Regions from separate parts of the Sphingomonas sp. CFBP 13714 genome, predicted to be linked through region 4. Evidence: riboswitches for the same ligand, from Rfam matches in the RefSeq annotation. Region 4 holds a riboswitch; each other region holds the start of a gene.
The links. Region 4 has a riboswitch for cobalamin ahead of cobW (cobalamin biosynthesis protein CobW). Riboswitches for the same ligand answer to the same signal wherever they lie in the genome.
Positions count from the first base shown of each region.

Region 1: another riboswitch for cobalamin. It lies ahead of IFT54_RS09160 (TonB-dependent receptor plug domain-containing protein); the one in region 4 lies ahead of cobW (cobalamin biosynthesis protein CobW).
Region 2: another riboswitch for cobalamin. It lies ahead of IFT54_RS09135 (DUF1636 domain-containing protein); the one in region 4 lies ahead of cobW (cobalamin biosynthesis protein CobW).
Region 3: another riboswitch for cobalamin. It lies ahead of IFT54_RS11565 (TonB-dependent receptor); the one in region 4 lies ahead of cobW (cobalamin biosynthesis protein CobW).

Region 1 covers NZ_JACYVG010000003.1:287,217-294,510, forward strand. The annotation lists gene IFT54_RS09160 (TonB-dependent receptor plug domain-containing protein) at 1-1,528, opposite strand, end outside; cobalamin riboswitch at 1,711-1,943, opposite strand; gene IFT54_RS09165 (HpcH/HpaI aldolase/citrate lyase family protein) at 2,002-2,826, opposite strand; gene IFT54_RS09170 (MaoC family dehydratase) at 2,823-3,275, opposite strand; gene IFT54_RS09175 (acetyl/propionyl/methylcrotonyl-CoA carboxylase subunit alpha) at 3,275-5,110, opposite strand; gene IFT54_RS09180 (hypothetical protein) at 5,107-5,592, opposite strand; gene IFT54_RS09185 (carboxyl transferase domain-containing protein) at 5,597-7,198, opposite strand; gene IFT54_RS09190 (isovaleryl-CoA dehydrogenase) at 7,230-7,294, opposite strand, start outside.
Region 2 covers NZ_JACYVG010000003.1:279,017-286,310, forward strand. The annotation lists gene cbiB (adenosylcobinamide-phosphate synthase CbiB) at 1-18, shown strand, start outside; gene IFT54_RS09115 (cobyric acid synthase) at 18-1,496, shown strand; gene cobS (adenosylcobinamide-GDP ribazoletransferase) at 1,464-2,180, opposite strand; gene IFT54_RS09125 (histidine phosphatase family protein) at 2,177-2,755, opposite strand; gene cobT (nicotinate-nucleotide--dimethylbenzimidazole phosphoribosyltransferase) at 2,752-3,765, opposite strand; gene IFT54_RS09135 (DUF1636 domain-containing protein) at 3,762-4,178, opposite strand; cobalamin riboswitch at 4,276-4,462, opposite strand; gene IFT54_RS09140 (ABC transporter ATP-binding protein) at 4,484-5,269, opposite strand; gene IFT54_RS09145 (FecCD family ABC transporter permease) at 5,263-6,258, opposite strand; gene IFT54_RS09150 (ABC transporter substrate-binding protein) at 6,326-7,174, shown strand; gene cobO (cob(I)yrinic acid a,c-diamide adenosyltransferase) at 7,171-7,294, opposite strand, start outside.
Region 3 covers NZ_JACYVG010000004.1:284,600-291,893, forward strand. The annotation lists gene IFT54_RS11545 (glycoside hydrolase family 127 protein) at 1-1,245, opposite strand, end outside; gene IFT54_RS11550 (hypothetical protein) at 1,388-1,597, opposite strand; gene IFT54_RS11555 (ankyrin repeat domain-containing protein) at 1,691-2,263, opposite strand; gene IFT54_RS11560 (catalase) at 2,334-4,034, opposite strand; cobalamin riboswitch at 4,253-4,493, shown strand; gene IFT54_RS11565 (TonB-dependent receptor) at 4,743-6,833, shown strand; gene IFT54_RS11570 (hypothetical protein) at 6,961-7,294, shown strand, end outside.
Region 4 covers NZ_JACYVG010000006.1:207,127-214,420, reverse strand. The annotation lists gene IFT54_RS15075 (ComEC/Rec2 family competence protein) at 1-177, shown strand, start outside; gene lexA (transcriptional repressor LexA) at 204-935, opposite strand; gene IFT54_RS15065 (molybdopterin molybdotransferase MoeA) at 1,004-2,188, opposite strand; cobalamin riboswitch at 2,426-2,638, shown strand; gene IFT54_RS15060 (HoxN/HupN/NixA family nickel/cobalt transporter) at 2,818-3,855, shown strand; cobalamin riboswitch at 4,016-4,232, shown strand; gene cobW (cobalamin biosynthesis protein CobW) at 4,370-5,419, shown strand; gene cobN (cobaltochelatase subunit CobN) at 5,425-7,294, shown strand, end outside.

The DNA of each region.
Region 1 (7,294 bases), on a different contig from region 4:
GGTTGCCGGGCGTCGCGACGAAGTCGGGGGCAGGATAGGTGGTAAAGATCTCGTTCGTCAGCCGACTGTCGAAATAGGTCGCGCCGATCGTCGCACGATCCCCCCCGAAAGCCTGTTCGACCCCGGCTTCCCACCCCTTTGACTTTTCGGGCTTGAGGTTCGGATTGCCGATGTAACGACCGTCGGAATAGCCGAAGAGATCGAAGTAGCCGGGGTTCTTCACGCCGGTACCGTAGGCACCGCGCACCCGCGTTCCGGTCGCAAAACGATAGCTCGCCTGCGCGCGGTAGGTGGTGGTGTCGTCGAACCGGTTATTCTCGTCGCGCCGCACCGATCCGCCGATCGCTAGCGCGTCGTCGATCACGACGTCATACTGTCCGACGATCCCGACATTGTCGGTGTGCCGCCGCCCTGTGAAGACGAACTCCGAAGGGACCGGACTAAGCGTCTGAAATTCCTCACGCTCGACATCGACTGCGGCGGTCAGCCGATGCCGGATGCGATCGGTGCCGAACCGGAAGGCGCTTTCGAACGATCCCTTGTACCGGCGTCCCTTGTTGCCGAAGCTCAAGGCATCGTCGACCAGCGCCCGGCGTGTCGTATCGGCAAACTGGCCGCTGAGCGCATTCGTCCAGCGGCCATCCGCCAGCGCGAGTTCGGCGCGAACCAGCCCGTAATATGCCTCGACCGTGCTGCGCGCGCCTGGCGTATCGACGATCGTGCCGAACTGCGGGCCGCTCAATGCCGTGTCGTTGCTGTCGGCATCGGTATAGCTGTAGCGCCCGACGCCCGTGACCTTCAGCGTGTCGGTCGGCGACCAGCTGAGCTTGCCCGTCGCGCCGACGCTCTTCGCGCCGATGTCGCGCGATCCGCCCCGTGCGGTCGGCGTGCCGTCGGTGAGGTAGGTCGAGCTCGATAGCGCGTAATCGAGATTGCCCGCTACGCCCGCGACCCGGGCGCCTCCCGAAAACGTGCCGAACGATCCCCCTTCGGCCCGTAGTGATACGCCCGGGGCCTCCGCGCCGCTCAGCGTGAGATACTGGATGACGCCGCCGATCGCGTCGGACCCGTACAGCGCCGATTGCTGGCCGCGCAGCACCTCGACCCGTGCCGCCTCGTCGGCAATCAGCGTGCCGAAGTCATATTCGCCCTGATAGGGATCGGACACTTCGATCCCGTCGATCAGCACGAGCACGTGATTGCCCTCCGATCCGCGGATTCGGACCTGCGTCGTCCCCCCGACCGCGCCGGTCCGGCTGACCGCCAGTCCGGGAACGTCGCGCAGCACGTCGGACACGATCCGGGTCTGCCGCTGGTCGAGCGTGGCGGCGTCGAGCACCGTCACCGACGCCCCGAGCTGATCGGCGGGAACCGCGTCCCCCGATCGCGATGCGGTGATCACCAGCTCGGCGCCGCCCCCTGCCGCCTCGCCCGTCGCCGCAGTAACCGGATCAGGCTCGGCCGCGGCCGGCGATGCAAAGGCCGTGGCGGTGGCGAGCGCCACAAGCGAAACGAAAATTCTGGTCATGAAACGATACCCCCGGCGTCACGAGCGACCGGCCGGGGCCTGCCGTCCGATGCTACGGACAGCCGGCGCAACGCTTGGGGTGTACGCCGAACCGCACCCGCCACGCGCACCGATGCGGCCCCCGCCGCATGGTTCGTCGCTCAGACGGAGTACCGTGCCGCAGTCATCCCCTGGACCATGGCAAGAGCGACCGAGCGCCGGCAGGTCTCCTGGCTCGCGGGTCGACGCCCGGTACGCGACCTTCCCGGGCCCTGCGCTTGCGCTCAGGCCTAGTGGTCGTCCCCTCGTGACGAAGGAACATGCGCACCGCACTCACCGCTTACAGTTGCAGGGACAGCCGCGGCATGAGGAGGATCGCCTCCCGCACCGCATTCCCTTTGAAGCCCCGAGGGGCACCGACGCAATCTGCGACCCCGGCCTTCACCGGTCTCGCAGGGCGACGGTAGCGCAGAAATTTCCTGCCGCCAATGGGCCTAGAGCCGCGCGAGGATCGCCCGCGCCTGACGTAAGTGCGGCGCATCGATCATCCGCCCATCAAGCTGCAGCGCGCCCACCTCGGGAGCCGCTGCAAACGCAGCGACGACGGCGTGCGCATGTGCAACGGTCGCCGCATCCGGCGTGAACGCGGCGTTGATCGTGGCGACTTGCGACGGATGAATCGCCATCATGCCGGTAAAGCCGTCACGGCTGCCGCGCGCGGCATAGGCTGCCAGCCCGTCAATGTCCGCGATTGCAGGATAGACCGTCTCGATCGCCGCGACGTCCGCCGCATGCGCGCCGAACAGCAGCAGCGATCGGACGAGCTTATAGGGCTCGGTATAGGACCCGTCGTCCTCCCGACTGGTCGCCGCGCCGATCGCCGCGGGCAGGTCTTCGGCGCCCCAGGTCAGGCCGCATAACCGGCCGTTGACCCGCGCATATTCGCCCAGTGTGAAGATCGCGGCGGGCACTTCGGTCGCGATCGGCAGGATCGGCGGACAGTCATCGCCATAAGCCTCGACCAGCGCGAGGACGGTCGCGGGTCCGGTCGCCTTGGGCAGCATGATCGCATCGGCGCCCCTCGCCGCAGCGATATCGTCGTCCAGCCACCCCGAGTCGACGGGATTGATCCGGACCATCCGCACGACGTCGGTGTGGTCCTGCAACGCGGCCCGGACCGCCTCGCGGGCAACAGCCTTGCGGGAGAGCGAGACCGAATCCTCCAGATCGAGGATGATGGCATCGGCCCCGCTCGCTGCGGCCTTCGCAAAACGCTCGGGCCGGTCTGCGGGCACGAATAGCAGCGAGCGCAACCTCATGCCGACGTCCGCAGCAGCAGCGCCGAGCGAAGGCACTGACAGACGATCTCGTCACGCTGGTTGATCAGCTGGTGCATGAATGTGACGATCCCGGCGTTCGGGCGCGACCGGCTGGGCTTGAGCTCGGCGACCTCGGTCTCGGCGCGCATCGTGTCGCCGATAAAGACGGGTTTTGGATGCACGAGCTTGTCGTAACCGAGATTGGCGACGAGCGTCCCGAGCGTCGTGTCCCCCACCGACAGGCCGACCATCAGCGCGAAGGTGAAGGTGCCGTTGACGAGGATCTGGCCGAATTCGCTCGCCTTCGCCGCCTCCGCATCGAGGTGCAGCGGCTGCGGATTGTGCGTCATCGTCGAAAACAGGAGGTTGTCCGTCTCCGTGACAGTGCGGCGGATCTCATGGACGATCCGGTCGCCGATCGCCCATTGGTCGAAATAGCGGCCGGCCATCAATCATCCTTCTCGATACGTGCGAGCACCATGCCATCGCTCACCTGCCCGCCGTCGATCGCGGTCAGTTCGGCAACCGTCCCGTCGAATGGCGCGACGAGCGAATGCTCCATCTTCATCGCCTCAAGCGTCACGAGCTTCTGCCCCTTTGCGACACGGTCCCCGATAGCCACGTCGACCGCGATGATGCGTCCCGGCATTGGTGACAAGATCGCGCCATCCGCTGCCGCCCCCAGCGCCGCGCCAGACGCACGCCAGGGCCGCAACTGCCAGGTCTGCCCGGCATCGGAAACGAGGGTGGCATCGACCGGTGCATCGACGCCGCGACCGTCGAGATCGATCGTCACCGCGTCGTCGTCGAGCAGGAACCGCGCGGCCTTCAAAGGGGCCGCGTTGAGACGAAAACCCGCCATCGGCTCGGCGCGTACGACCGTGCGCGCGGCGTCGATCAGTGCTTCCTCGCTGGGCTGCGCCGGGGGCATCAGCGCCGCCCCCTCGCGCGCAATCAGCCCGGTATCTAGCGTTGCGGCGACGAAATCCGGGTGATCGAGTGCCTGAACGAGAAACCCCGCATTCGACCGGACCGGCCAGACGACCGCCTTGTCCAGCGCCTCCGCCAACGTCTCGCGCGCGGCTTCACGCGTGTCGCCCCAGGCAATCACCTTGGCGATCATCGGGTCGTAATAGGGCGAAATGTCCGCCCCCTGTTCGACACCCGTATCGACCCGCGTCGCATCACCCAGATCGAACGCCTCGAGCCGCCCGATCGACGGCAGGAACCCCTTGGCGGGATCCTCCGCATAGAGCCGCGCCTCGATCGCCCAGCCGCGGATAGCAAGATCATGCTGCTGCAGCGGCAACGCCTCGCCGCTGGCAATCCGCAGCTGCCACTCGACAAGGTCCTGTCCCGTGATTTCCTCGGTGACGGGATGCTCGACCTGCAACCGGGTGTTCATTTCCATGAACCAGATCCGATCGGCGCGCACGCCTTCGCTCGCATCGGCGATGAACTCGATCGTACCCGCGCCGACATAGTTCACGGCCTGTGCCGCGCGCACCGCCGCCGCGCAGATCGCCGCGCGCGTCGCATCATCCATGCCGGGGGCCGGGGCCTCCTCGATCACCTTCTGATGCCGGCGCTGCAACGAACAGTCGCGTTCGAACAAATGGACGACGTTGCCTTGCCGATCGCCGAACACCTGCACCTCGATATGCCGCGGCGAGAGGATATATTTCTCGATCAGCACGTCGGTATTGCCGAACGACGCAGAGGCTTCGCGCTGGCACGACGCGAGCGCGTCGGCAAAGTCGGCGGACGCATCGACGCGGCGCATACCCTTGCCGCCGCCGCCCGCAACGGCCTTGATCAGGACGGGGTAGCCGATGGCATCCGCCTCGCGCTGGAGCCGATCAGGCGACTGGTCTTCCCCCAGATAGCCCGGTGTCACCGGGACGCCGGCCGCCATCATCCGCTGCTTTGCGGTATCCTTCAGCCCCATCGCGCGGATGCTGTCGGGATCGGGGCCAACCCACAGGATCCCTGCGTCGAGCACCGCCTGCGCGAAGTCCGCATTCTCGGACAGGAACCCGTACCCCGGATGGATGGCCTCAGCGCCGGTTGCGCGCGCGGCGGCGATGATCCGTTCTCCGACCAGATAGCTCTCGCGCGCCGGGCTCGCACCGATATGCACCGCCTCGTCCGCGTGCCGGACATGCAGCGCGCCCGCATCGGCATCGGAATAGACCGCGATCGTGCGGATTCCCAACGCCCGAGCTGTGCGTATGATTCGGCAGGCGATCTCGCCGCGATTGGCGATGAGCAGTGATTCGATCATTGCGCGGGGCATCCGGTGGTCCGCTTGGACCAAGTGATGTTGAGGATCTTCCACCGGCCCGCTTCGCGCACCATGTCGAAATGGTCGATCCCGCAATGCGCGATCCGGCCGTCGATGGTGAAGACATAGGGCGACCATACCATCGCGATATCGCCATCGATATCCACGGCGGGATCCGTCAGGCGTTCCGCATATCGCTCCGGTCCGGGCTTCAGACCGGAGGCGAAGTCGGACCAGGCGGTCCGGCGGATGATGCGCGTGCCGTCGGCCTTTTCTTCCACGGCCGTAGCACCCCCATCGGGGCGCACCTGGGCGAGCAGTGCCTGGCCATCGCGGGCGGCCAACGCGGCGAACATCGCGTCGATCGGCACCATGACGCCGGCCTCCTCAGTCACCACGGCTGGCGGCAGGCCGGTGCCCTTGACGATCGGCTGGACCGGCGTGACCTGACCCGCGGCTAGCAGAAACGATAGCAGGATCATCGGCTTACATCCTGAACACACCGAACGCGGGGCGTTCGGCGATGGGAGCGTTGAGCGTCGCGGCGAGCGCGAGGCCGAGCACGTCGCGGGTCTGCGCGGGATCGATGATCCCGTCGTCCCACAGCCGCGCCGTCGCGTACCAGGGATTCCCCTCGTCCTCATATTTCTGACGAACCGGCGCCTTGAACGCTTCGGCCTCCTCCGCCGTCCAGTCGTCCGCGTCGCGGTGAACGGTGGCGAGGACAGAGGCCGCCTGTTCGCCGCCCATCACGCTGATCCGGCTGTTCGGCCAGCTGAACAGGAAACGTGGCGAATAGGCGCGTCCGCACATGCCGTAATTGCCGGCGCCGAAACTGCCGCCGATCAGCACCGTGATCTTCGGCACGGTCGCGGTCGCGACTGCCGTCACGAGCTTTGCACCATGTTTGGCAATGCCTTCCGCCTCATACTTCCCGCCGACCATGAAACCCGAGATGTTCTGGAGGAACAGCAGCGGTACCTTGCGCTGGCAGGCGAGCTCGATGAAATGCGCCCCCTTCTGAGCGCTTTCGCTGAACAGGACGCCGTTGTTGGCAAGGATCGCGACGGGGATCCCGTGGATATGCGCGAACCCGCACACCAGCGACGTACCATAAAGCGCCTTGAACGCATGGAATTCGCTGCCATCGACCAGCCGTGCGATCACTTCGTGCACGTCATACGGTGCCCGGACGTCGGACGGCACGACACCGTAAAGCCCCTCGGCGTCGTATTTCGGAGGGCGCGCCGGTTGCTGGTTCACCGTGACAGGGACCTGTGGCGGCAAGGTCGAGACGATGTCGCGAACGATCGTCAGCGCGTGGTCGTCCGACTCCGCGACATGATCGACGACGCCAGACCTGCGCCCATGCGTATCCGCACCGCCGAGGTCCTCCGCAGAAATTACCTCGCCCGTCGCCGCCTTGACCAGCGGCGGCCCAGCAAGGAAGATCGTGCCCTGCCCGCGGACGATGATCGTCTCGTCGGACATGGCCGGGACATAGGCGCCGCCCGCGGTGCAGCTTCCCATCACGCAGGCAATCTGCGGAATCCCCAGCGCCGACATCTGCGCCTGGTTGTAGAAAATCCGGCCGAAATGCTCGCGATCGGGAAACACCTCCGCCTGATGGGGCAGGTTCGCCCCGCCACTATCTACGAGATAGATGCACGGCAGGCGATTTTCCTGTGCGATTTCCTGCGCTCGCAGGTGTTTCTTGACAGTCAGCGGGAAATAGGTCCCCCCCTTCACCGTCGCATCATTGCACAGGATCATGCACTGGCGCCCGGCCACGCGGCCGATCCCCGCAATTACCCCTGCGCCGGGCACCGCGTCGTCATACAGGCCATTGGCGACGAGCTGGCCGATCTCGAGAAACGGCGAACCCGGATCGAGCAAGCGCTCGACCCGGTCGCGAGGAAGCAGCTTGCCACGTGCAACGTGCCGGTCGCGCGACCGGGCGTCCCCGCCGAGCGCGACGCGCGCAACGTCGTCGCGCAGGCGCTGGGCGAGTGCACGGTTGTGCGCTGCATTCGCCTGGAACGTCTCGGCGTCGACCGACAGCTTCGTATCGAGGACGGGACCGCTCACCGCTCACCCCGCCCCGATGTAAGCCGCGCGCTCATTGCATCACCTTGGGCGCGGCACCGATCAGTTCGCGTCCGATCAGCATCCGGCGGATCTCGT
Region 2 (7,294 bases), on a different contig from region 4:
CTGCTGTGGGTGCGGTGATGCTCCAGGGCACCGGCTCCGACGTCGGCAAGTCGGTGCTCGTCGCCGGCCTCTGCCGCGCGCTCGCCAATCGCGGGCTCTCCGTCCGCCCCTTCAAGCCGCAGAACATGTCGAACAACGCCGCCGTCACCGCCGATGGCGGCGAGATCGGCCGCGCGCAGGCGACCCAGGCGATCGCTGCGCGCACCGCTGCGACCACCGACATGAACCCCGTTTTGCTGAAACCGCAGGGCGACCGCAGTTCGCAGCTCGTCGTCCACGGCAAGGTCCGCGGCATCCTCCGCGCGAGCCGCTGGCGCGAGGGGCGCGAGGGGCTGATGGACGACGTGCTCGCCAGCTATCACCGGCTTCGTGCGCAGGCGGACATCGTCGTCGTCGAGGGCGCGGGCAGCCCCGCCGAGATCAATCTGCGTGCCGCCGACATCGCAAATATGGGCTTTGCGCGCGCCGCCGGCGTCCCCGTCATCCTGATTGGCGATATCGACCGGGGCGGCGTCATCGCCTCGCTCGTCGGCACGCGCGCGGTGATCGATCCCGCCGATGCCGCGATGATCCACGGCTTCCTCGTCAACAAGTTTCGAGGCGACCCCGCGCTGTTCGACGACGGCTATCGCGCGATCGAGGCGCGGTCGGGCTGGCGCGGCTATGGCGTCATCCCCTGGCTGCCCGAGGCCGCCCGCCTGCCGAGCGAGGACGCGGTCATCCTCGAACGCCAGACCGGTCACGGCCGGCAAGACGGCCAGATCGTCATCGCCTGTCCGATCACCCCGCGCATCGCCAATTTCGACGATCTCGACCCGCTCCGGCTCGACCCCGGCGTCACGCTCGTCATGGTCCCGCCCGGCGAACCGATCCCCGACGCCGACATGATCATCCTCGCCGGCTCCAAGGCGACGATCCCCGACCTCGCCTTTCTGCGCGCGCAGGGCTGGGACATCGATATCCATGCGCATCGCCGCCGCGGCCGCCCCGTGCTCGGGCTTTGCGGCGGTTATCAGATGCTCGGCCGCAGCATCGCCGATCCGGACGGGCTGGAGGGTTCCGCCGGTATCGCCCCCGGGCTCGGCCTGCTCGACGTCGCGACGATCCTGTCCCCCGCCAAGACGCTCGAACGCGTCGCCGGCACCGCGATCGGCGCACGGTTCGACGGCTATGAGATCCATATCGGCAAAACCACCGGCCCCGACACCGCGCGCGCGCTCACGACCCGCGACGATGGTCGCCGCGACGGCGCGGTCAGTCCCGACGGGCTCGTCGCGGGCAGCTATGTCCACGGCCTGCTCGGCCTCGCGGAACAGCGTTGCGCCTGGCTAAGCCGGCTCGGGGTGGACGCGGTCGGGCCCGACCATGGCGCGTCGATCGACGCCGCGCTCGATGCGATTGCGGAAACGCTCGAACGCCATCTCGATATCGACGCGCTGATCGCGCTGTCGGAGTTGGCGGGCTCAGACGCGGCCGGCAATGGCGAGCGCGACTAGCATCCCGGTCTCGACGAATTCGATCCCCGCGCCGTGGCAATCCCCCGATACGCCGCCGACCCGCCGGATCAGCCACCAGCCGAATACCGCGATCAGTGCAGGGGCCCCTGCAACGGCAGGCACAGGCACCCCTAAACACCCTGTTACGCACCCCCAAAAGACCAGATCGTGCACCCTGATCTTCCCTGCGACCATCCCTCCCAGCCCGCCCTCCCGGAGCAGCGGCACCCACCGCGCCCAGCACAACGGCCCGATCCGCGCGAGCATCGGGACGACGATCACGACCGCCCATCCCTGCGCGGAGACAGCATGCAATAAGACAAGTTTTGCAAGGAGTTGCAGGGCGATCATCACAACGCCGAAGCTGCCGATATGCGGATCCGCCATCACCGCGATCAGCCGGTCGCGATCGCCATGCGCGGCACCCAGCCCGTCCGCCAGATCTGCCAGTCCATCCAGGTGCAAAGCCCCTGTAATCGCTACCCAAATTACCAGCGCGGCGAGCGCACCGGTCCAAGGATCGATCAGCGCGCCGACCCACCCCGCGCCCGCGACGACCACCCCGATGCACGCCCCGACGACCGGATACCACCGGATCGCGGCGGCAAAGTCCTCAGCGTCCGCAGTGACTTGCGGCATCGACACGCGCGTCAGGAAGCCGAAGGCGACGAACAGCCGCTTCACGAAACCGGATCCGTCTGGAGCGCCATGATCTGCGCCGTCCGGTCCGGCCAGATCCGTAGCGTAAGCAACGCCGTATAGGGCAAATCGAACGCCCAAAGCTCGCGCAACCCGAACCCGCACAGCGATTTCAGCGCAGCCCGGATCGCCCCGCCATGTGTCACGATCAATGAGGTTTCTGGGGTAAGGTCTTCTATCGCATCGGTAATTCTCGCGACCAGATCGCTCCACCGTTCCCCACCCGGTGGCGGTGCGCCATCCGGATCGTCCCAGAACCGCTGCAACGAGGCAGCGTCGATCTCCGCCGCAGCCAGCCCGTCCCAATCCCCAAAATCCAGCTCCCGCCACCGCGCATCGGTCGTTGGAGCCAGCCCCCGCTCCCGCCCGATCGCATCCGCGATAGCCTGCGATCGCATGAGATCAGAACAGACGATCTGCTTGAAATTCAGCGGTTTTACCCGCGCTACACAGGCCGCCAAACCTCCCGCCGTAACCGGACTATCGGTCCGCCCCAGCATCCGCCCGGTCAGTTCAGGCGCACCATGCCGCAACAGGTGGAGCAGGAACGGCGCACTCACGCCACCGACACCCCCGCCTCGGCAAACGTCGCCATCCCGTCATGCGCCGCCACCGCCGACCGGATCACCCCGACCGCAACCGCCGCCCCGCTTCCCTCCCCCAACCGCATCCCAAGCCGCAGTAAAGGCTCGAGTTTCAGCGCAGCGAGCAGTCGCTCATGCCCCGGTTCGGCCGAACAATGTCCGGCAATGCAATGCTCTGTGATGCCAGGATACGCCGCCGCAATCGGCGCGATCGCCGCCGACGAAATAAATCCGTCGAGCACAACCGGCACCCCCGCCAGCCGCGCCGCCACCACCGCGCCAGCGATCGCGACGATTTCACGCCCCCCCACCCGCCGCAATGTCTCGAACGGTGTACGAGGGGAATCAGCATGCCGCCCAATCCCCGCCTCGACCACCGCGATTTTCCGCGCGATTCCCGCCACATCAACCCCCGTCCCCGGCCCAACCCAGTCCGCGGCGGTTCCGCCGTAACTGCGCAGACACAGTGCTGCGGCCGACGTAGAATTCCCGATCCCCATCTCACCCACGACGAGCATGTCGAGACCCGGCACGATGACGTCGGCGCCGATGTTGAGTGCGGCGAGACACGCTGCTTCGTCCATCGCCGGTGCCGTCGTGAAATCCGCCGTAGGGGTTTCCAGATCGATGTCGGCGATGATCAGCTCGAGCCCGACGGCATCCGCCAGCGCATTGATGGCCGCGCCCCCATGGCGGAAATTCTCGACCATCTGTGCGGTCACGGAAACCGGGAAAGCGCTGACCCCGTGCACCGCAACGCCGTGATTTCCCGCGAAAATTGCCACCCTCGCGCGCTCGAACCGCGGCCGCTCGCGCCCCTGCCAGCCCGCCATGAAGACTGCGAGGTCCTCAAGTCGACCAAGCGATCCGGGCGGCTTGGTCAATTGCCCCTGCCGCAGCGATGCCGCAGCCCGCGCGGCTTCGTTTGCCGTGGGAAGGGCCTCCAGCGCCGCCTCGAACGCTGCGACCGAGGGGAACAGCGTCACTGCGCGACATAGCCCGCGGGGGGCGTCCGGGTGATGAAATGCCCCTTGATCCCGGCCGGCCACTGCCGAAACGGAACCTGCCCCTCCGCACTCTCCGCATGCAGCACGGCATAATCGAGGATCGCGCGCGCAGCCTCTTCATCCGGGGTAAAGCGCCCCAGAACATAGCCGATTTTCGCCGGGCCGCGGACATGGATAGTGCAGAAATCCTGACAGGCGAACAGGCACGGCATCGCCTGGACCGCAATCCCGGCATAGCGCGGATCACTCGCCTGGACCGCCTGCAACGCCGCGACGAGTCTCGCACCGCCCCGCATGCCCTCGGCATCGTCCTTCGCATCGGTGGACGCGCGGCAGGTGCTGCAGGCGACGACGGCCGCACCGTCTTCGGCGGGAACCAGTAGATTCGGCATTGAAACCCCATGACATACGCGCCCACGGCACAGGCCGCAGGCTGGTTATGTCGTCGCGCGGGTTTACCCCCGTCCGCTCGGCGCACCCTGGCCGGACGAAAGACGACCGCGACGGGCAGGTCTCCTGGCTCACGGGTCACAGCCCTTCGCGCCGCCTTCTCGGGACCGGGATCCCAATGGCATGATGGCACGATGGCTCGCCGCTTACAGTTGCAGGGGCAGCCGGGGTTCTCCCGTTCCCTTTTCATCCCCGTCGCCGGGGAACCTGTCGCGGTCAGAGGGATAGGCCGGGCGAGCGGCCCGGGTCAATCGCCCTGCGCGCTGTCACGCGTCAGCGGTACCACGACCGGTACGCCCTCGATCGATCCGAACCACGCCCGAACACCATAGGTCTCACGCAGCCGCGCCGGCGTCAGCACTGCCGACGGCGCGCCGTCGGCGACGAGCCGGCCCGCGTCTAGCACGAGGATGCGATCGCAATAGCGTGCGGCGAGCCCCAGATCATGCAGGACGGCGATCACCAGGACACCCCGCGCGGCCTGCGCCCGCAGGATCTCCATGACTGCGATCTGATGCGCGGGATCGAGCGACGCGAGTGGCTCGTCGACGATCAGCGCCGGCGCCTCCACCGCGAGCGCCCTTGCCAGCAGGACGCGGGCCCGCTCGCCCCCCGAAATCTCGGTCGCGACACGCGCCGCAAGCATGGTCACGTCCGCCGCTGCCATCGCACGGGCAATCGCATCACGATCCTGCTGAGAAATGCGCGACAGCGGTGCGAGATGGGGCAAGCGGCCCAGCGCGACGAGACGTTCGACGCTCAGCGGCCAATGAAGACTTTGACCCTGCGGCAGATACGCGACCGTCCGCGCGATCTCACGTCGCGAGCGCTCCGCCAGCGGAACCCCGTCGAGCAGGATATCTCCAGTAGCGGGAACCAGCCCGAGAAGCGCCTGGACCAGCGTCGATTTGCCCGCCCCATTGGGGCCGACGATCCCGATGAGCGCGCCGCCCTCTGCCGAGAAACTGACATCGTCGACCACGACCCGCCCTGCACGGCGGACGCTGAGGCGGTCCGCGGAGAGGGCTACCATAGCCGCCGCTCGCGCATGAGGTGCACGAGGAACACCGGCACGCCGAGAAACGCAGTAACGACCCCCAGCTTGAGTTCGTTCGACGTCGGGATCACGCGTACCAGCACGTCCGCAAAGGTCAGCAATGCAGCACCGCCCAATGCGGAGGGGAGCAGAATCGTCGATGGCGAACGATCGGTCATCGGCCGGACGAGATGCGGAACGATCAGGCCGATGAACCCGATCGCGCCCGATACCGCGACCGCCCCGCCAACCCCGATCGCCACCCCGACCAGCATCCGCATGCGCGTCCGACGCAGATCGACGCCGAGCGCGCGCGCACCGTCTTCGCCGAGCGTCAGCGCGTCGAGCGCATGGCCGTCCCAGGCGACCAGCACCATGCCGAGCGCGATACAGGGCAGCGCCAGCGCGACATGGCTGAACGACCGGTCTTCGAGCGACCCGAGCAACCAGGTCATAATCTCCATCGCTGCAAACGGGTTGGGGGACAGGTTCAGCGCCAGACTGACCCCCGCGACGGCCAGCGTTCCAACCGCAATCCCCGCGAGGATCAGTGACAAGGCGCTTTGCGACCCGGCCGCCAGCACGAACAGCAACCCCAGCGCCGCGAACGCCCCGGCGATCGCCACGATCGGCAGCATCGCCGGATGAAGCTCCGCCAGCCCGAAATACAGCGCGATCACCGCGCCCAGCGATGCGCCGTTCGACGCGCCCAGCACCGATGGCTCGGCCAGCGGATTGCGCAGGAATCCCTGCAGCGCAGCACCCGACAGCCCCAGCATCGCGCCGACCGCGAGCCCTAGGATCGCGCGCGGCAGCCGAAGTTCGAACAGGATCGCGCGTTCGATCGGATCGCCCTGCCCGCTGAGCGCCCGCACGACATGCGCCAGCGGGATCGCCGCGCTACCCACCGCGACCGACGCGGCGCCGGCCAGCACCGCAAGCAGCGCGAGGCCACCGACCAATCGCGCACGCGTCACGCGTCCCATAGTGCCAGATCCCACCGCATCGATTTCCGCCTAGCGCATAAGCGCCCGCTGCGGCAGGGTTTTGCGCATGCGCGGCCGCCGTCTCCTGACCATCCTGATGATCGCTGCCGCCGGCGCACCTGCCGAGGCGGCGGCGCCTCGACCGCCGGCGCGTATCGTTTCGCTCAACCTGTGCGCTGACCAGTATCTTCTGGCGCTGGCCGACCCCGCGCAGATCGTCGCACTGACCCGGTTCGCGCGTGATCCGAACATGTCCGCGGCCGCCAACGCCGCGCGTACCATCCCAGTCAGCCGTGGCAGCGCCGAAGACGTCCTGATGCTCCGCCCCGATCTCGTGATCTCCTCGCCGTTCCGACGCCAGACGGTCGCCGCAGTTCTCGCCGGCCGGAACGTCGCGACGCTCGATCTGCCCCCCGCTGACAGCTATACCGCGATCGTGACGCAAGTCCGGCAGGTCGCCGCAGCCATCGGGCACCCCGATCGCGGCGAAACGCTGATCCGCCGGATGGACACCGCGCTCGCACGATTGCCGCGCGCCCCGGGAGGTGGTCGTACGGCGGCCTATTATCAGCGTCGGGGTTTCCTGACCGGTACCGGCACGCTCGTCGACGAACTGATGCAGCGTCTCGGGCTGGCCAATCTCGCGACCCGGCTCGGCAAGCCGGCACTTTCGCAACTGTCGCTCGAACAAATGGCGCTGGCACGCCCGGACTATCTCGTCGTTGCGAGCGCCACCGACCGCGTGACCGATCAGGGCACCGAAATGCTGCATCATCCGATTCTCGACGGGATTCCCCGTCTGCGCATCCCCGAGGCGTGGACCGTCTGCGGAGGTCCCGCCTATGTGCTGGCCGCGCAAAGCCTCGCGGCGCAGTTGCGCACGCAGCGTCCAGCTAGTCCTCGCCGCGACCGTTAGAACTCAACGCCGGCCTGGGCCTTGACCCCGCCCCGGAACGGATGCTTGACCTGCCCCATCTCGGTGACGAGATCCGCCGCGGCAATCAACGCCTCGGGCGCGTTGCGTCCCGTCGCCACG
Region 3 (7,294 bases), on a different contig from region 4:
GACACAGCACCAGAAATCCTCGGTCGGGCTCGAATGCACGCGCCCCATGCCCGGCGCCAGCGCGGTGAAATAGGTGAACATCCCCGTGTCGGGGTGTTGCTGGCTCATGATGTGGTTGAGATGCGCGCGCTCGTAAAAGTCGAAATAGCGCGCATCACCGGTCCAGCCATAGAGATGCCGGGTCAGGCGCAGCATGTTGTAGCTGTTGCACGCCTCGCACGTCTGCTGGTCGAGCCGCTGGGCAAGCTTGCGCGGCTCACCGAAATGCTCGTGGTCCGAATTGCCGCCGATGACATAGCTATGGTCGCGCGTCACGATCGTCCAGAACGACCGCGCGACCCTGGCATGATCGGTATCGCCGGTCAGCTCATGCAGCCGCGCCTCCCCCACGATCTTCGGGATCTGCGTGTTGGCATGATGCCCCGCGAGGTCGTCGCGCGCGTCCCCGAGTGGGTCGACAATCGCGTGATGCCGCAACCGTTCGGCGAGCGTCAGCCAGCGGCGATTGCCGGTTCGCGTGTACAACTCGGCATAGGATTCGGTCAGCCCGCCATGTTCGGTCCGCAGGATGTCCTGGACCTGGACGTCGTTCAGTCCCTCCAGGATCGTGCCGAGATAGCTCCCAAGTCCGATCGCCACGGCCAGACCCTCTGCAAGTCCGGCATGCCGGTGCACGTCGAGCACGCCCGCCATGACCTTGTGATAGGTGTACAGCGGCACCCACCCTTCGTTCAGGCTGAACCCGGTCGACCGGATCTCCCGCTTGCGCAGTTCCTCGTACACGACCTTGCCATCGACGGTCTTGCCGTCGCGCTCGACGGTCGTCCCGCCGGCATAGCCATCCCCCTGCTTCAGCTGGATCGCCTTGAGCTCGGCGACGATATAGGCCGCGCGGTCACGGAATTGCTGGTCCCCCGTCTGCGCGTAGACCAGCGACAGCGCGCTGAGATAATGGCCGAGCGAATGCCCGGCGATCCCGCGCGACTCCCATCCGCCATAGACTTCGCCCTTGGTCGGCAACCCTGCCCCGGCATGGAAATTGTGCAGCAGACGGTTCGCATCGAGTGACAGCAGATAGCGCTGGTTCGCCTGCACCGACGTCAGGAAGATCGACGGCCGCAACCGCACCTGCGACAGCGGAAAGGGGGTCGCTGCCGAGGGTGCGCCCGCCGCCGCCAAGGCGAATGGCGGCACCGCCCCCAGCGCGATCCCCGCGCCTAGCGCGCCGCGACGCGTCCAACCCATGTCACTCTCCCAGCCACGTCTCTAGAGCGCAGGCTATCGGCTTCACTTGTCTGAGTAAATCCCGGGACTGACATGAGCTGACGGTGTGATGGTGATTATCAGTGCGCCGTGATCCAGACCCGGCCGCACCTCTATGAGCGTCTCAGTCGCGCGGCGCGCGAGCAATCACCGCCTGCGCGACGCGGAGGCGGGCCTTCCAGATCTTCACCGACGGATGCCCGGCCGCGAGGCCGGCGAGCCGCCCCTCGATCTGGACGGCCTCGTGCTTGGCTGCGTCGAGCTCGGCGGCTGTCGGCGCAGGCTGGATATTGGCGCGCGCGTGTGCGCCGGTGCGTCCCTTGCTCTTCGTCATGGCCAACGCGATGGCCCCGGATGCCGCGCCGCGTCAATGCGGAACGGCAGCGACACGGCCTGCTGCGGCGCGCGGGACGCCCGAAGACTTGCGTCAGCGCTTGACGCGTTCCGCCATCGCCGCGTTGCCCTGCCCGGCCGCGACCGAACCGGCCGATCGCCCCGCCGCATCCTGGATCGTCCGGTCCGCACCCGCCGCCAGCAACAGGTCGACCTGCGCCCGCCGATTGAACAGCGATGCCATCATCAGCGCGGTCTGGCCGGCGTGATTGCGTGCGTTCACGTCGCATCCTGCTTTCAGCAACCGCGCCGCGATCGCATCCTCGCCCTTGAACGCGACACCCATCTGCGCGCTGTTGCCCTGGTCGCGATCCGGACGGCAGGCGTCGGCGCCCTTGCCGATCAGCGCGTCGACCGTAGCAAGCTGTCCGTTATACGCCGCAAGGATCACGGGCGTGAAACCGCGCTCGTCATAGGCATTGATGTCGGCGCCGGCCTTGAGCAGCGGATCGATCATGTCCATGCGGCCGAGCCGGGCCGCCTCGAACAGCAGCTGCTGGCGACGCTCGGGTGATGGCAAGGCCGCGACGCCAGGAGGCGTCTGTCGCTCGGTCGCAGCGGCCTGTGGCCCAGCAGCGGCGAGCAGCGCGGCAAGATAAGTCAGCATCGTCGATCTCGATTCCTTGAAGTCTGCCACGGCAGGAGGCGCGCGCCATGCCGCGCCTCCTGCCCCGGGATCAGCGGGCGCCCTGGCCCGGGTTGGCGGCGCGATAGTCCGCCACCGCGCGCGACACGTCGGCGATCGGCACGTTCACCGCAGTTGCCAGGCGCGTGCCGAAGTCCTTGTCGGCCTGGTAGAAATAGCTGACCATGATCGTCTTCGTCCGTGCCGACGTCACGACATTGAGATCACCTGCCAGGTTGGTCACCAGATCCGCCTTGTCCTGCGGCTTGAGCGCCCGGTAGAATTCGCCCGCCTGGGCGAAGTTGTTGGTCTTGGCGATCGGCTTCGCATCGACGGTCGCATCGATGCCATAGGGCGCGGCGCGGAAGCGGGCATCGGTCGACTTTGCCGCGGTCGCCGCCGGGAAATAATTCACGTCGGACGCGCGGTTGCTATGGTCGAGCTGGCCGTCCTGGTAATTGTTGACGACACTCGCGAGCGGACGATTGACCGGCAACTGCATCGCGTTGGCGCCGATGCGATAGCGCTGCGTGTCCGAATAGGAGAACAGCCGACCCTGCAGCATCCGGTCCGGCGACGCCTCGATCCCCGGCACGAGGTTGGCGGGTGCGAACGCCGACTGCTCGGTATAGTCGAAGAAGTTGGTCGGCACCTTGTTGAGCGTCATCTCGCCGATCTTGCGGAACGGCACGCCCAGCCATTCCTTGGTGTCGTCGAACGGATTATAGTCGAGCTTGGCGAACGCCGACGCCGACATCGTCTGCACCATCAGGTCCCAGACGGGGAAGTTGCCCTTGCCGATCTCGCCATAGAGATCGTCGGTCAGGTAGTTCCAGGTCGCGGTCGCGACCTGCGCGCCGTTCAGGTTGCGCACGCCCTGGCGGCTGATCCAGCGGAACTTGGCGAACACCGTTTCGCCCTTGGCATTCACCAGCTTGAAGGCATGGACGCCGTTGCCGTCCATCGTCCGGTAGGATGCCGGCGTACCAAGGTTCGAATAGACATGCGCGAGCATGTTGGTCGCCTCGGGCGTGGCCGAGAAGAAGTCGAAGAAGCGATTGGGGTCCTGCTTGTTCGTCACCGGCGAGGGCTTGAGCGCGTGGATCATGTCCGGGAACTGGATCGCGTCGCGGATGAAGAAGATCGGCAGGTTGTTGCCGACCAGATCCCAATTGCCCTGATCGGTGTAGAATTTGGTCGCAAAGCCGCGCGGATCCCGCATGCCCTCGGGGCTGCCCGAGGGGTGGATCACGGTCGAGAAGCGGACGAACACCGGCGTCTGCTTGCCGGGCATGAACAAGGATGCGTTGGTGATGCTCGAAATGTCCGCGGTCGCGGTGAACACGCCGTGGGCACCGGTCCCGCGGGCATGGACGACGCGCTCGGGCACGCGCTCACGGTCGAAGCGTGCGAGCTTCTCGATCAGCGTCGTGTCCTCAAGCAGGACGGGGCCAAGGTCGCCCGCCGCCTTCGAGTGGCGGTTCTCGCCGATCGGCGCGCCATTGTCGCGGGTCATCTGCGGTGCGGCGGCACTGGCTGAATCACCCTTGGCTTCAACGGTGCCGGCCACACCGGCCTGCGCCAGCGCGGGCTTGCCGGCGCTGGACGGTGCCGCCGCGGTCGTCATGCGGGTTTCCGCCTGCGTCTCGGCCGGCGCCACCGTCTGCGCGGCAACCGGCTGAATCATGGCACCCGCCGATGTCGCAGCCAGCAGCATCGCCGTCACGGCCTGACGGCTCTTCACGTTCTTCATCTCGATCCCTTAATCCTGCATGCCATCAGCGTGGCATCCCCGCACAGAGCGTGCGGCACCCCCGCCTCCTGATCGAGGACGCGCATCGCGCCAAACGGAGCTTCTGGATCACAGCAATCGAGCAGGACGATCGAGCCGCCATCGCGGTGCTCGCCGGACGATTGCCGAACGATCCTGACCGGGGTAGACCGGCGCCGCTGACCTGTTCGATCCGAGCAGGGCGGCATGATCGCGTCGGTGCCCCGAAAGGGGCTTAAAAGGGAACGCGGTGAGGGTGGTTTGCCACCTGAAGCCGAGGCTGTCCCTGCAACTGTAAGCGGCGAGCGCGATGCATTTCGCTTCTTCCTGCAAAGGAAGGAGCAGCCACTGGGCCAGACGTTTCGTCATGAGGGCCTGGGAAGGCCGTGCATCGTGTGATGACCCGTGAGCCAGGAGACCTGCCGGCGTCTGGTCGCTCTTGCCTGGCCCAGGGGGTGGCCGCGGCACGGTACTCCGTCGAGCGACGACGTGTGCGGTGGGGACCGCACGGGCATGCGTGCCGGTCGCAATCGCGTCCGGCTGGCGCGGATGTCGGCCGTTCGCGGGAGGTCCCTGCCGGGTTCGCTAGACGCCCGGGGGATTACCGTAATGCCGTTCCTATTGTCTCGCCTCGCGCTCGCGGGGGCTATTCTTTCGCCTGTCTTCGCAGCACAAGTCCACGCCCAGTCCGTGCCGGATCCCGATACCAAGGACATCCTGGTCGTCGGACAGCATGCCCAGGACACGCTCACCACGCCGAATGCGACCGGCAGCCGCCTGGGCCTCACGCCGCTCGAGACCCCCGCGACGCTCTCGGTCATCGATGGCGCCACGATCCGCGCGCGTGGCGACCTGTCCGTGATCGACGCGACGAGCCGCGCACCGGGCATCAGCAACGCGGGCAATCCCGGCAATGGCGGCACCGCACTCGCCGCGCGGGGGTTCAGCGGTCAGGGCTCCGTGCTCCAGCTCATCGACGGCATCAGGCTGTTCCCGGCTGCCGGCACGATCACCTTCCCGACCGATCCGTGGATGGTCGAGCGGATCGACATCCTGAGCGGCCCGGCCTCGGTGCTCTACGGCCAGGGCGCGCTGGGCGGCGCAGTGAATGTCCTGATGCGCAAACCCGATACGCAGCGGACGCATGTGGAGGGGGAGATCGGCTATGGCTCGCAGGACAGCTTCCATCTCGCGGCGGGCGCAGGGGGGCCGATCACCGAGCGCCTCTCCTACCGCATCGACGGCAGCTATCGCCGATCGGACGGCTATGTCGATCGCGGCCAGTCGCGCAGCCATGCCGTGTCGGGCACGCTGCGCTGGGCACCGACCGACACGCTCGTCGTCACCGCGCGGGACGATTATGGCGACCAGAAGCCGATGCGCTATTTCGGTACGCCGCTGATCGACGGTCGGCTCGACGACCGCATCCGGGAGCGCAACTACAACACACGCGACGGCGTCATCCGCTACCGGGACAACCGCACCAGCCTGCAGGTCGACTGGACGCCGAGCGATGTGGTCACCGTCAGCAACCAGGCCTATCGCCTCAGCTCCAAACGCTCCTGGCTCAATCTCGAAACCTATTGCTGGGTCGCCGCAGACGGGGTCTGCGCCAACGGCAGTGGCAACACCGGCACACCCGGTGGCATCCTGCGTACCGACATGACCGGGATCGTCCACGACCAGACGCAGTGGGGCGATCAGGGGAGCGTGACGTTCAGGACGGACGTCGCCGATGGCGTCGGCAACGACCTAGTCATGGGCTTCGACGTCAACCTCATCAAACTGACCTACTCCCACAATTTCGGGTCTGACCCGCAGGTTTCGGAGGTCGATCCCTTCGCGTTCGATCCCGGTCTGATCATCGACACGCAAGGCATCGCACCGCGCTATCGCACGCGCACGACCGAATATGCGGTCTTCGCCGAGGACCGGCTGAAGCTCGGAACGCACGTCTCGATCGTCGGTGGCGTCCGCTTCGAGCGCGACACGATCCGCCGCTGGTCGATCGACTATCCGGGCGGCGTCAGTACCGAGACGTTCGCGCTCGACAAGCGGCTGCACAATCTGACCTGGCGGGTGGGGAGCGTTTATCAGCCGATCCCGACGGTGTCGCTCTATGCGCAATATGCCACCGGCGTGGACCCGCTGGGGACGCTGACGACCTATTCGACCGGGCAGGTGCAGTTCAGCAACGCGGTTGGCGACCAGGTCGAGGTCGGCGCCAAGGCGGTGTTCCTCGACGGTCGCGGCACCGCCACCCTCGCCGCCTACCGCATCGTCAAGAAGCGCCTGCTGGCACAGCTGACCCCGACGAGCCCGGTCGAGCAGGTCGGCCAGCGATCGGCCAAGGGTATCGAGGCTGCGGTATCGCTCGATCTGCCTTACGGTGTCGGGATCGATGCGAACGGCAGCATACTCGACGCGACGTTCGACGACTTCGTCTCCGGCGGCACGCGCTTCGATGGCAATACCCCGCCGGACGTACCCGAGACGCTCGCCAATCTCTGGCTGCGCTGGAACGCGACGCACGCGCTCCAGGCGCGCGCCGGGCTGCGCTACGTCGGACGACGCTATTCGGACAATGCGAACAGCTTCCGCGTCCCCAGCTACACCATGGTCGATGCAACGCTCTCCTATGCAGTGACGCCACGGCTCGCGGTCGACATCCACGGCTACAACCTGTTCGACCGGGACTATGCGATCAGCACGTACAGCAATCAGCAATGGGTCCTCGGTCGTCCCCGCGCCGTCGACGTCTCGCTTCGCGTCGGTTTCTAGCGCGCCCCGTGACCGGCAGCCCGCGGGACGGGCCGCCGGCGATGTCGCCCCCCGGGAAAACCCCGGATAGCCGGTCGCGCGCGCGTCCGCCTAAGCCGCATGGCCACCCCATGAGGAGACATTGCGCATGCCGTTTTACCGGGCTTCCGAGCTGTTTACCCTGCGTCCCGTGCCGCCCACGCTCGGCAAGCCGGCATGGATGAACCTGCGCGCCGTGCCGCGGGCACCCTGGGCGGGGGAGCCGGAGGCACTGCGCGGGCCCGGCATCTACGGCATGTTCCATGACGACCGGCTCGTCTATGTCGGCCTATATGCCGGCAAGGCCGAGCGGCCCTTTGGCGGATCGGTCCTCGAGCGCTGGGAGAAGCACGTCACCTATCAGACGCTGCGCTCGCCCTATGTCACCTTCGCCCGTCGGCATCTCAAGCATCTGCATGCGCTCGCCGCCGCAGAGCCCAACG
Region 4 (7,294 bases):
GGTCCGGTTTCGGGTGCCGGCTCGGGGGTGGTCAGAGCGATAGGTCGCGACTGGGTATGTCGGGTCATGATCCTGCGAAGGTGGGGCCTCCGATTGGGAGGGCCGCAATTCCGAAACGCGGACGATGGTGCCTGGGGCCGTTGGTCACGAACGCCACTGCCGGTTGCGTGGCGGTGACGACCGCCAGCGCCACCCGGCATTCGTCAGTCGTAGCGGCGCAGGATACCCGACAGCTTGCCCTGAACCCGGACCTGTGCGGGCGCATAACGCTGGGGGTCATAGGCGCGGTTGGCCGGGTCGAGCCGGACCATTGCGCCTTCGCGGCGGAAATATTTCAGCGTCGCTTCGCTGTCCTCGATCAGCGCGACCACGATTTCGCCGTCGCGGGCGATCTCGGTACGGCGGATCAGCGCATAATCGCCGTCGAGGATGCCGGCTTCCACCATCGAGTCCCCCGAAACCTCCAGCGCATAATGCTCGCCGGTGCCGAGCAATGCGGCCGGAACGGCCAGCATCGAACTGCCTTCAAAGGCTTCGATCGGGACGCCGGCGGCGATCCGGCCGTGCAGCGGGATCTCGACGACGTCGTTCGCCGCGATGCGGGCTGGCGACGCGGGCGTGGCGCTGGCCGTGTTCGGTACCGATACGGTGTCGGCAGATGCCGCCGCCGCCGCCTTCGACCCTGACTTCGTCGTCGTCTGCGCGATTGCAGCCTCGGGACGCTCGGGCATCCGCAGCACTTCGAGCGCGCGCGCCCGGTTGGGCAGACGCCGGATGAAGTTGCGCTCCTCGAGCGCGCTGATCAGGCGGTGTACGCCCGATTTCGATTTCAGTTCGAGCGCGTCCTTCATCTCCTCGAACGAGGGCGACACGCCCGTCTCGGCAAGGCGGTCGTTGATGAAGCAGACAAGCTCGTGCTGCTTGCGCGTGAGCATAACGGTTCTCCGTCCGGAACAGACGAGGAACTTCTATGGAACACTTGCAGCTTCGTCAAGCGGTGACGTCACGCGATGACGAGGATTTCCGCCGAGTCGCCCGCCCTTGCCGCCGGCGCGTCGCCGTCGCGGACGATCAGGCAGGACGAGCGGGCGAGCGTCAGCAGCATCGAGCTGTCCTGGATGGTCGAGGCATAGGCGCGACCGTCGCGCAGTTCGGCGCGCATATAGTCGGTCCGCGACTGGTTGGGCGGAAGATCCTCGCCGAGCAGCGCGTGCGTCGTCTGCGGCAAGGGATCGCGCGCGCCGAGCATGTGCGCGACGACGGGGCGGACGAACAGGATCGCGGTGACGAAGGCGGAGACGGGATTGCCCGGCAGGCCGAGCAGCATTGTCCGGCCAAGCGTGCCCGCCATCATCGGCTTGCCCGGGCGCAGGGCGATCCGCCAGAAGTCGATTGCCCCGCCGGCCGCCTCGATCGCGGGGCGGACGAGGTCGTGATCGCCGACCGACGCGCCCCCCGTGGTCACGAGCAGATCGGCATCGACCCCGGCAAAGGCGTCACGCAGCGTGTCGAGCCGGTCGGGGAGGATTCCGAGATCGATAATGTCGACGGGCAGATCGGCAAGCATCGCGGCGAGCATGATGCCGTTCGATTCCGGCAGCGGGACGGGATCGTTCGTCGAGCCGGGCGGAACGAGCTCGTCACCCGTTGCGGCGACCGCGACGCGCAGCCGGCGGCCGACCGACAGCGTGCCGTGTCCGCCGGTCGCAGCGACCGCGATGCGCGCGGGCGTCAGCCGATCGCCGGCCGCGATCAGCCGGGTGCCGGTCGCGAAGTCGAGCCCCTTGCGGCGTGTGTTGCGTCCCTCGAAGGCGGGGCCTTCGCCGTCGAGCATCAGCCGGTCGCCGTCGCGTGCGGCCTCTTCCTGGACAAGGACGGTATCGGCGCCGGGCGGCATCGCCGCGCCGGTGAAGATGCGCGTCGCCTGTCCCGCGCCGACTGAACCGGTGAAGGGGCGGCCGGCCGCGCTCTCGCCGATGACCGTCCACGGCCCGGGCAGATCTGCGTAGCGGATCGCATAGCCGTCCATCGCCGAAAGGTCGGTCGCGGGCTGGGTGCGGCGGGCTAGAATGGCCTCCGCCGCCCAGCGACCCATCGCCGAGCGCAGCGGCACGGTTTCGGCCGGCACGCGCGATGCCATGGCGAAGAGGCGGGACTGGGCTTCGGCGACGGGGACGAGAGGGCGCATGCGGGCTCCGTTCAGCGGGGCGATGAAGGTCTGCGCTGCTCGCACGATTGCCGCGGGGCGGAAAGCGGGCAACGCCGCGACCGGCAGGACACCGGTCGGTTACGCGATCAACGTACGAGGTAAGGCAGACGTTGCGGTGAGATGGGACGACATGCCCTGCGTTGCGTCGCGCGCAAATCCTGTCGTCAGCGCAGGCAAAACGCGCTAGCCCTGTGGCGCAGGTCCGACGCAAGCCGGATCCGCACAGATCGCGTCGGTGCCCCTCGGGGCTTGAATGGGAATGCGGTGCGGGGTTTGCCCCAAGACCGCGGCTGTCCCTGCAACTGTAAGCGGCGAGCGACACGCACGCGCCCCCTGCGACGGGGGCAGCCACTGGGCCGATGGCCTGGGAAGGTGTGCGTCGAGCCTTGACCCGTGAGCCAGGAGACCTGCCGGCGTCTGGTCGCTCTTGTCCCGGTCCAGGGGGTGGCCGAGGCACGGTGAACGCCGTCTGAGCGACGACCATGCGGCGGGGGCCGCATCGGCGACGCATGCCGGCCGCTCAGGGCGTCCGGTCGGCGCGCGTCCCGGTCGTTCGCGGCAGGCCCCCGTCCTCGTCGGACGCCGGGGATGTGCCAATGACCAAGATCATGACCGGGCGGACCGCCGGTCGTTCGACGCGACACCGGATCGGCTGGATGTTCGCGATGCTGGTGGCGGCCAACATCGCCGCCTGGGGATGGGCGTTCGCGCTGTTCCAGGCGCAACCGCTGATGCTGGGTACCGCGATGCTGGCCTGGGGGCTGGGGCTGCGCCATGCGGTCGACGCCGATCATATCGCGGCGATCGACAACGTGACGCGCAAGCTGATGCAGGACGGGCAGCGGCCGATCGGGGTCGGCTTCTGGTTCGCGGTCGGCCATTCGGGGATCGTCCTGATCGCCGCGGTCGCGATCGCGCTGACCGCGAGTGCGCTGGCGCAGTTCGAGGCGTTCAAGCAGGCGGGCGGGGTGATCGCGACACTGATCTCCGCGCTGTTCCTGTTCACGATCGCGGCGATGAACCTGATCATCCTGCGATCGGTGTGGCGGACCTTCGGCCATGTCCGCGGCGGGGGGCGCTATGTCGAGGAGGATCTCGACCTGCTCCTCGGCAATCGCGGGCTGCTCGCGCGGCTGTTCCGGCCGATGTTCCGGCTGGTCACGCGCAGCTGGCACATGGCGCCGCTCGGCTTCCTGTTCGGGCTGGGGTTCGACACCGCCACCGAAGTCGCGATCCTCGGCCTGTCGGCGAGCCAGGCCGCGGACGGGCTGTCGATCGGCACGGTGCTGGTGCTGCCCGTGCTGTTCGCGACCGGCATGGCACTGGTCGACAGTGCCGACGGGGTGGTGATGCTCGGCGCGTATGAATGGGCGTTCGTGAAGCCGATCCGCAAGCTCTATTACAACATCACGATCACGCTGATCTCGGCGATCGTCGCGATCGCGATCGGCGGGATCGAAACGCTCGCGCTGCTGGCGTCGAAGCTGGGCCTCAGCGGGGGCGTGTGGGACGTTGCCTCGGCGCTGGGCGAGAATTTCAACGGGCTGGGCTTTGCGATCATCGCGCTGTTCGTGGCATGCTGGGTGCTGAGTTTTGCGATCTACCGGTGGAAGCGGTTCGACGAGATCGAGGTGGTTCGGGGGTAACGAGCTGCGTCGTCATCCTGGGCTCGACCCGGGACCCAGGGCCAGGCAGCGCATTACGCGTGGCTCTGGGTCCTGACTTTCGTCGGGATGACGGAGGTCAGGTGCATTGGCACAGTCGCCAAACTCCTCTAAACCCAACCTCGAGGTTTGGTTCTACCGAACCTCGACAGATCGCGCCGGTGCCCTTCGGGGCTTGAATGGGAATGCGGTGCGGGAGCTTTGCCTCCCAATGCCGCGGCTGTCCCTGCAACTGTAAGCGGTGAGCGAGACGCACAGGCCCCCGATGCGGGGGCAGCCACTGGGTCACGGGACCTGGGAAGGCGTGCATCGAGCTTCGACCCGCGAGCCAGGAGACCTGCCAGCGTCATGGTCGCTCTTGCCTTGATCCAGGGGATGGTCGCGGCACGGTACTCCGTCTGAGCGACGAACGCGTGCGGCCGTCAGGTCGTGCGCGCGTGTGGCTGCGGGCGTGCGTCCGTCCGTGGCTGTCGTTCCAACGCCCGGAGAGTATCGCATGACCGACCCCCAGCCGACCCTGGCCAAGATTCCCGTTACCATCGTCACCGGATTCCTCGGCGCGGGCAAGACCACGCTGATCAGCCACCTGATCCGGAATGCCGGTGGCCGGCGGCTCGCGGTGATCGTCAACGAATTCGGCACGCTCGGCATCGACGGCGACATCTTGAAGGGGTGCGCGATCCCCGATTGCCCGGCCGAGAATGTCGTCGAGCTCGCCAATGGCTGCATCTGCTGCACCGTCGCTGACGATTTCATCCCGACCGTCGAGACTTTGCTCGCGCTCGACCCGCGGCCCGACCATATCCTGATCGAGACGTCGGGGCTCGCCCTGCCCAAGCCCTTGCTGAAAGCGTTCGACTGGCCCGCGATCCGGTCGCGGATCACGGTCGACGGGGTGATCGCGCTGGCCGATGCGGAAGCGGTCGCCGCGGGACGGTTCGCGCCCGACCTCGCCGCGATCGAGGCGCAGCGCCGCGCCGATCCGAGCGTCGATCACGAGACGCCGCTCGCCGAGGTGTTCGAGGACCAGCTCGCCTGTGCGGATCTGGTGCTGCTGACCAAGGCGGATCTGGCGGGCGAGGCGGGGGTGGCTGCGGCGCGCGCGGTGATCGCGGCGGAATCCGCGCGTGCGTTGCCGGTGATCGCGCTGACCGACGGGGTGATCGATCCGCGCGTCGTGCTCGGGCTGAACGCGGCGGCGGAGGACGACATCGCCGCGCGACCGTCGCACCATGATGGCGCGGACGATCACGAGCATGACGATTTCGACAGCATGATCGTCGACCTCGGCGAGATCGCGGACCCGGCGGCGCTCGCCGCGCGGATCGAGACGCTGGCGCGCGACGCCGACATCCTGCGCGTGAAGGGCTATGCCGCGGTGACGGGCAAGCCGATGCGGCTGCTGGTGCAGGCGGTCGGTGCGCGGGTGCGGACGCAATATGACCGGCCGTGGCGTGCCGACGAGGCGCGACAGACTCGGCTGGTGGTGATCGCCGAGCATGACCGGATCGACCCCGCAAGGATCCGGGCCGCGCTTCAGGGCTGACGGCGATGCACGTCGTCTTCCGCGAAAGCCACGCGCTGGAGGAAAGTGCGATCCCGCAGGACCTCGCGCAGAGCCCGGCGGACCTTGTCGTCCTGTCCTTTTCTGACGGGGATCTCGGCGCGTTCGCGGCCGGGTGGCGGCGCGCGGCGGCGGGGGGGAGCCCGCTGCCGTCGCTCAGGCTCGCCAACCTGTCCGCGCTCACCCACCCGCTGTCGGTCGATACCTATGTCGAGCGGACGCTGGACGGTGGCGCAGGCACGGGGGCGAAGGGGATCGTGATCCGGCTGATCGGCGGACGGTCCTACTGGTCCTATGGGTTGCAGCAGGTCGAGGCGCTGGCACGGGCGCGGGGGATCGCGCTGGCGGTGCTGCCCGCGGACGGGCGCAGCGATGCGCGGCTCGATGCGGCGTCGACAGTGCCGGTGTCGACGCTGCGCCGGCTCGCCGCGCTGTGCGACGACGGCGGCGCGGTAGCGGCGCAGGCGGCGCTGGCGCAGATGGCGCTGGCGGCGGGGCTTTATGCCGGGCCGGTCGCGGGGGTGAAGACGGTTCCCGAGGTCGGTGGCTGGCAGCCGCGCGACGGGGTGACGTGCCCCGCGGCGTTCGCGATGACCGCGACGCGGCCGCGAATCCTGCTGATCTTCTACCGCTCCTACCTGACCGCTGCCGACCTCGACCCGATCGAGGCGCTGCATACCGGGCTGGGTGCGGCGGGGTTCGACGTCGTCGGGCTGTTCGCGCCGTCGCTGAAGGCGCCGGGCGTCGCGGGGTGGCTCAGGCGCTGGGTCGTCGCGCTCGCCCCGGCGGCGATCGTCAACGCGACTGCCTTTTCGGGCCGCGGCGCGGACGACACATCGCCGCTCGACGGGGCGGGGGTGCCGGTGTTCCAGGTCGCGCTGGCGACGTCGGATCGTGCCGCCTGGGCGGGGTCGACGCGCGGGTTGTCCCCCGCCGACCTGGCGATGCACGTCGTCCTGCCCGAAGTCGACGGACGCCTGTTCGCGGGCGTCGCAAGCTTCAAGGAGGACGGCGTCCGCGACGACGCTCTCGGCTATGTGCGGCGCGAGCACCGGGCCGAGCCCGAGCGGATCGCGGCGATCGTCGCGCGCGTCATCGCGTGGGTGCGTCTGGCGGAGCGGCCGGTCTCGGAACAGCGGCCCGCGGTCGTGCTGTCGACCTATCCGGGCAAGGACTATCAGATGGCGCATGCGGTCGGGCTCGACGCGCTGGCGTCCGCGGACGCGATCGTCGAGGATCTGGCGGCGGCGGGCTATGCGACCGGCGGCGCGGCGCCGCAAGCGCTGGCCGAGGCGCTGGCGACGGGGCGGATCGCGTGGCCGGTCGCGGCGTATCGTGCGGCGCTTGGGGGCTTGCCGGCCGTGTTGCGCGATGCGCTCGAGGAAAGCTGGGGCGCGCCCGAGGACGATCCGGCCTGTATCGACGGCGCGTTCGAGTTCGCGGGCGTCGAGCGGGGGGGCGTGGTGATCGCGCTCCAGCCCGAACGCGGGCGCAGCGCGGCGCGGGTCGGGGAGTATCACGACCTGTCGCGCTGTCCCCGTCATGCCTATGTCGCCTTCTATCTGTGGCTGCACGCGCGGGGGAGTGATGCGCTGATCCATGTCGGCGCGCACGGGACGCTCGAATGGCTGCCGGGCAAGGCGGTCGCGCTGTCGGGAGAATGCTGGCCCGAGGCGCTGACCGGGGCGATGCCGGTGCTCTATCCGTTCATCGTCAACGATCCGGGCGAGGCGGCACAGGCACGGCGGCGTATCGGCGCGGTGACGATCGGCCATGTCCCGCCGCCGGCCGCGACGACGCGCAGCGGCGCGGGGCTGGGGCGGCTCGAATCGTTGCTCGACGAGTTTTCGACCGCCG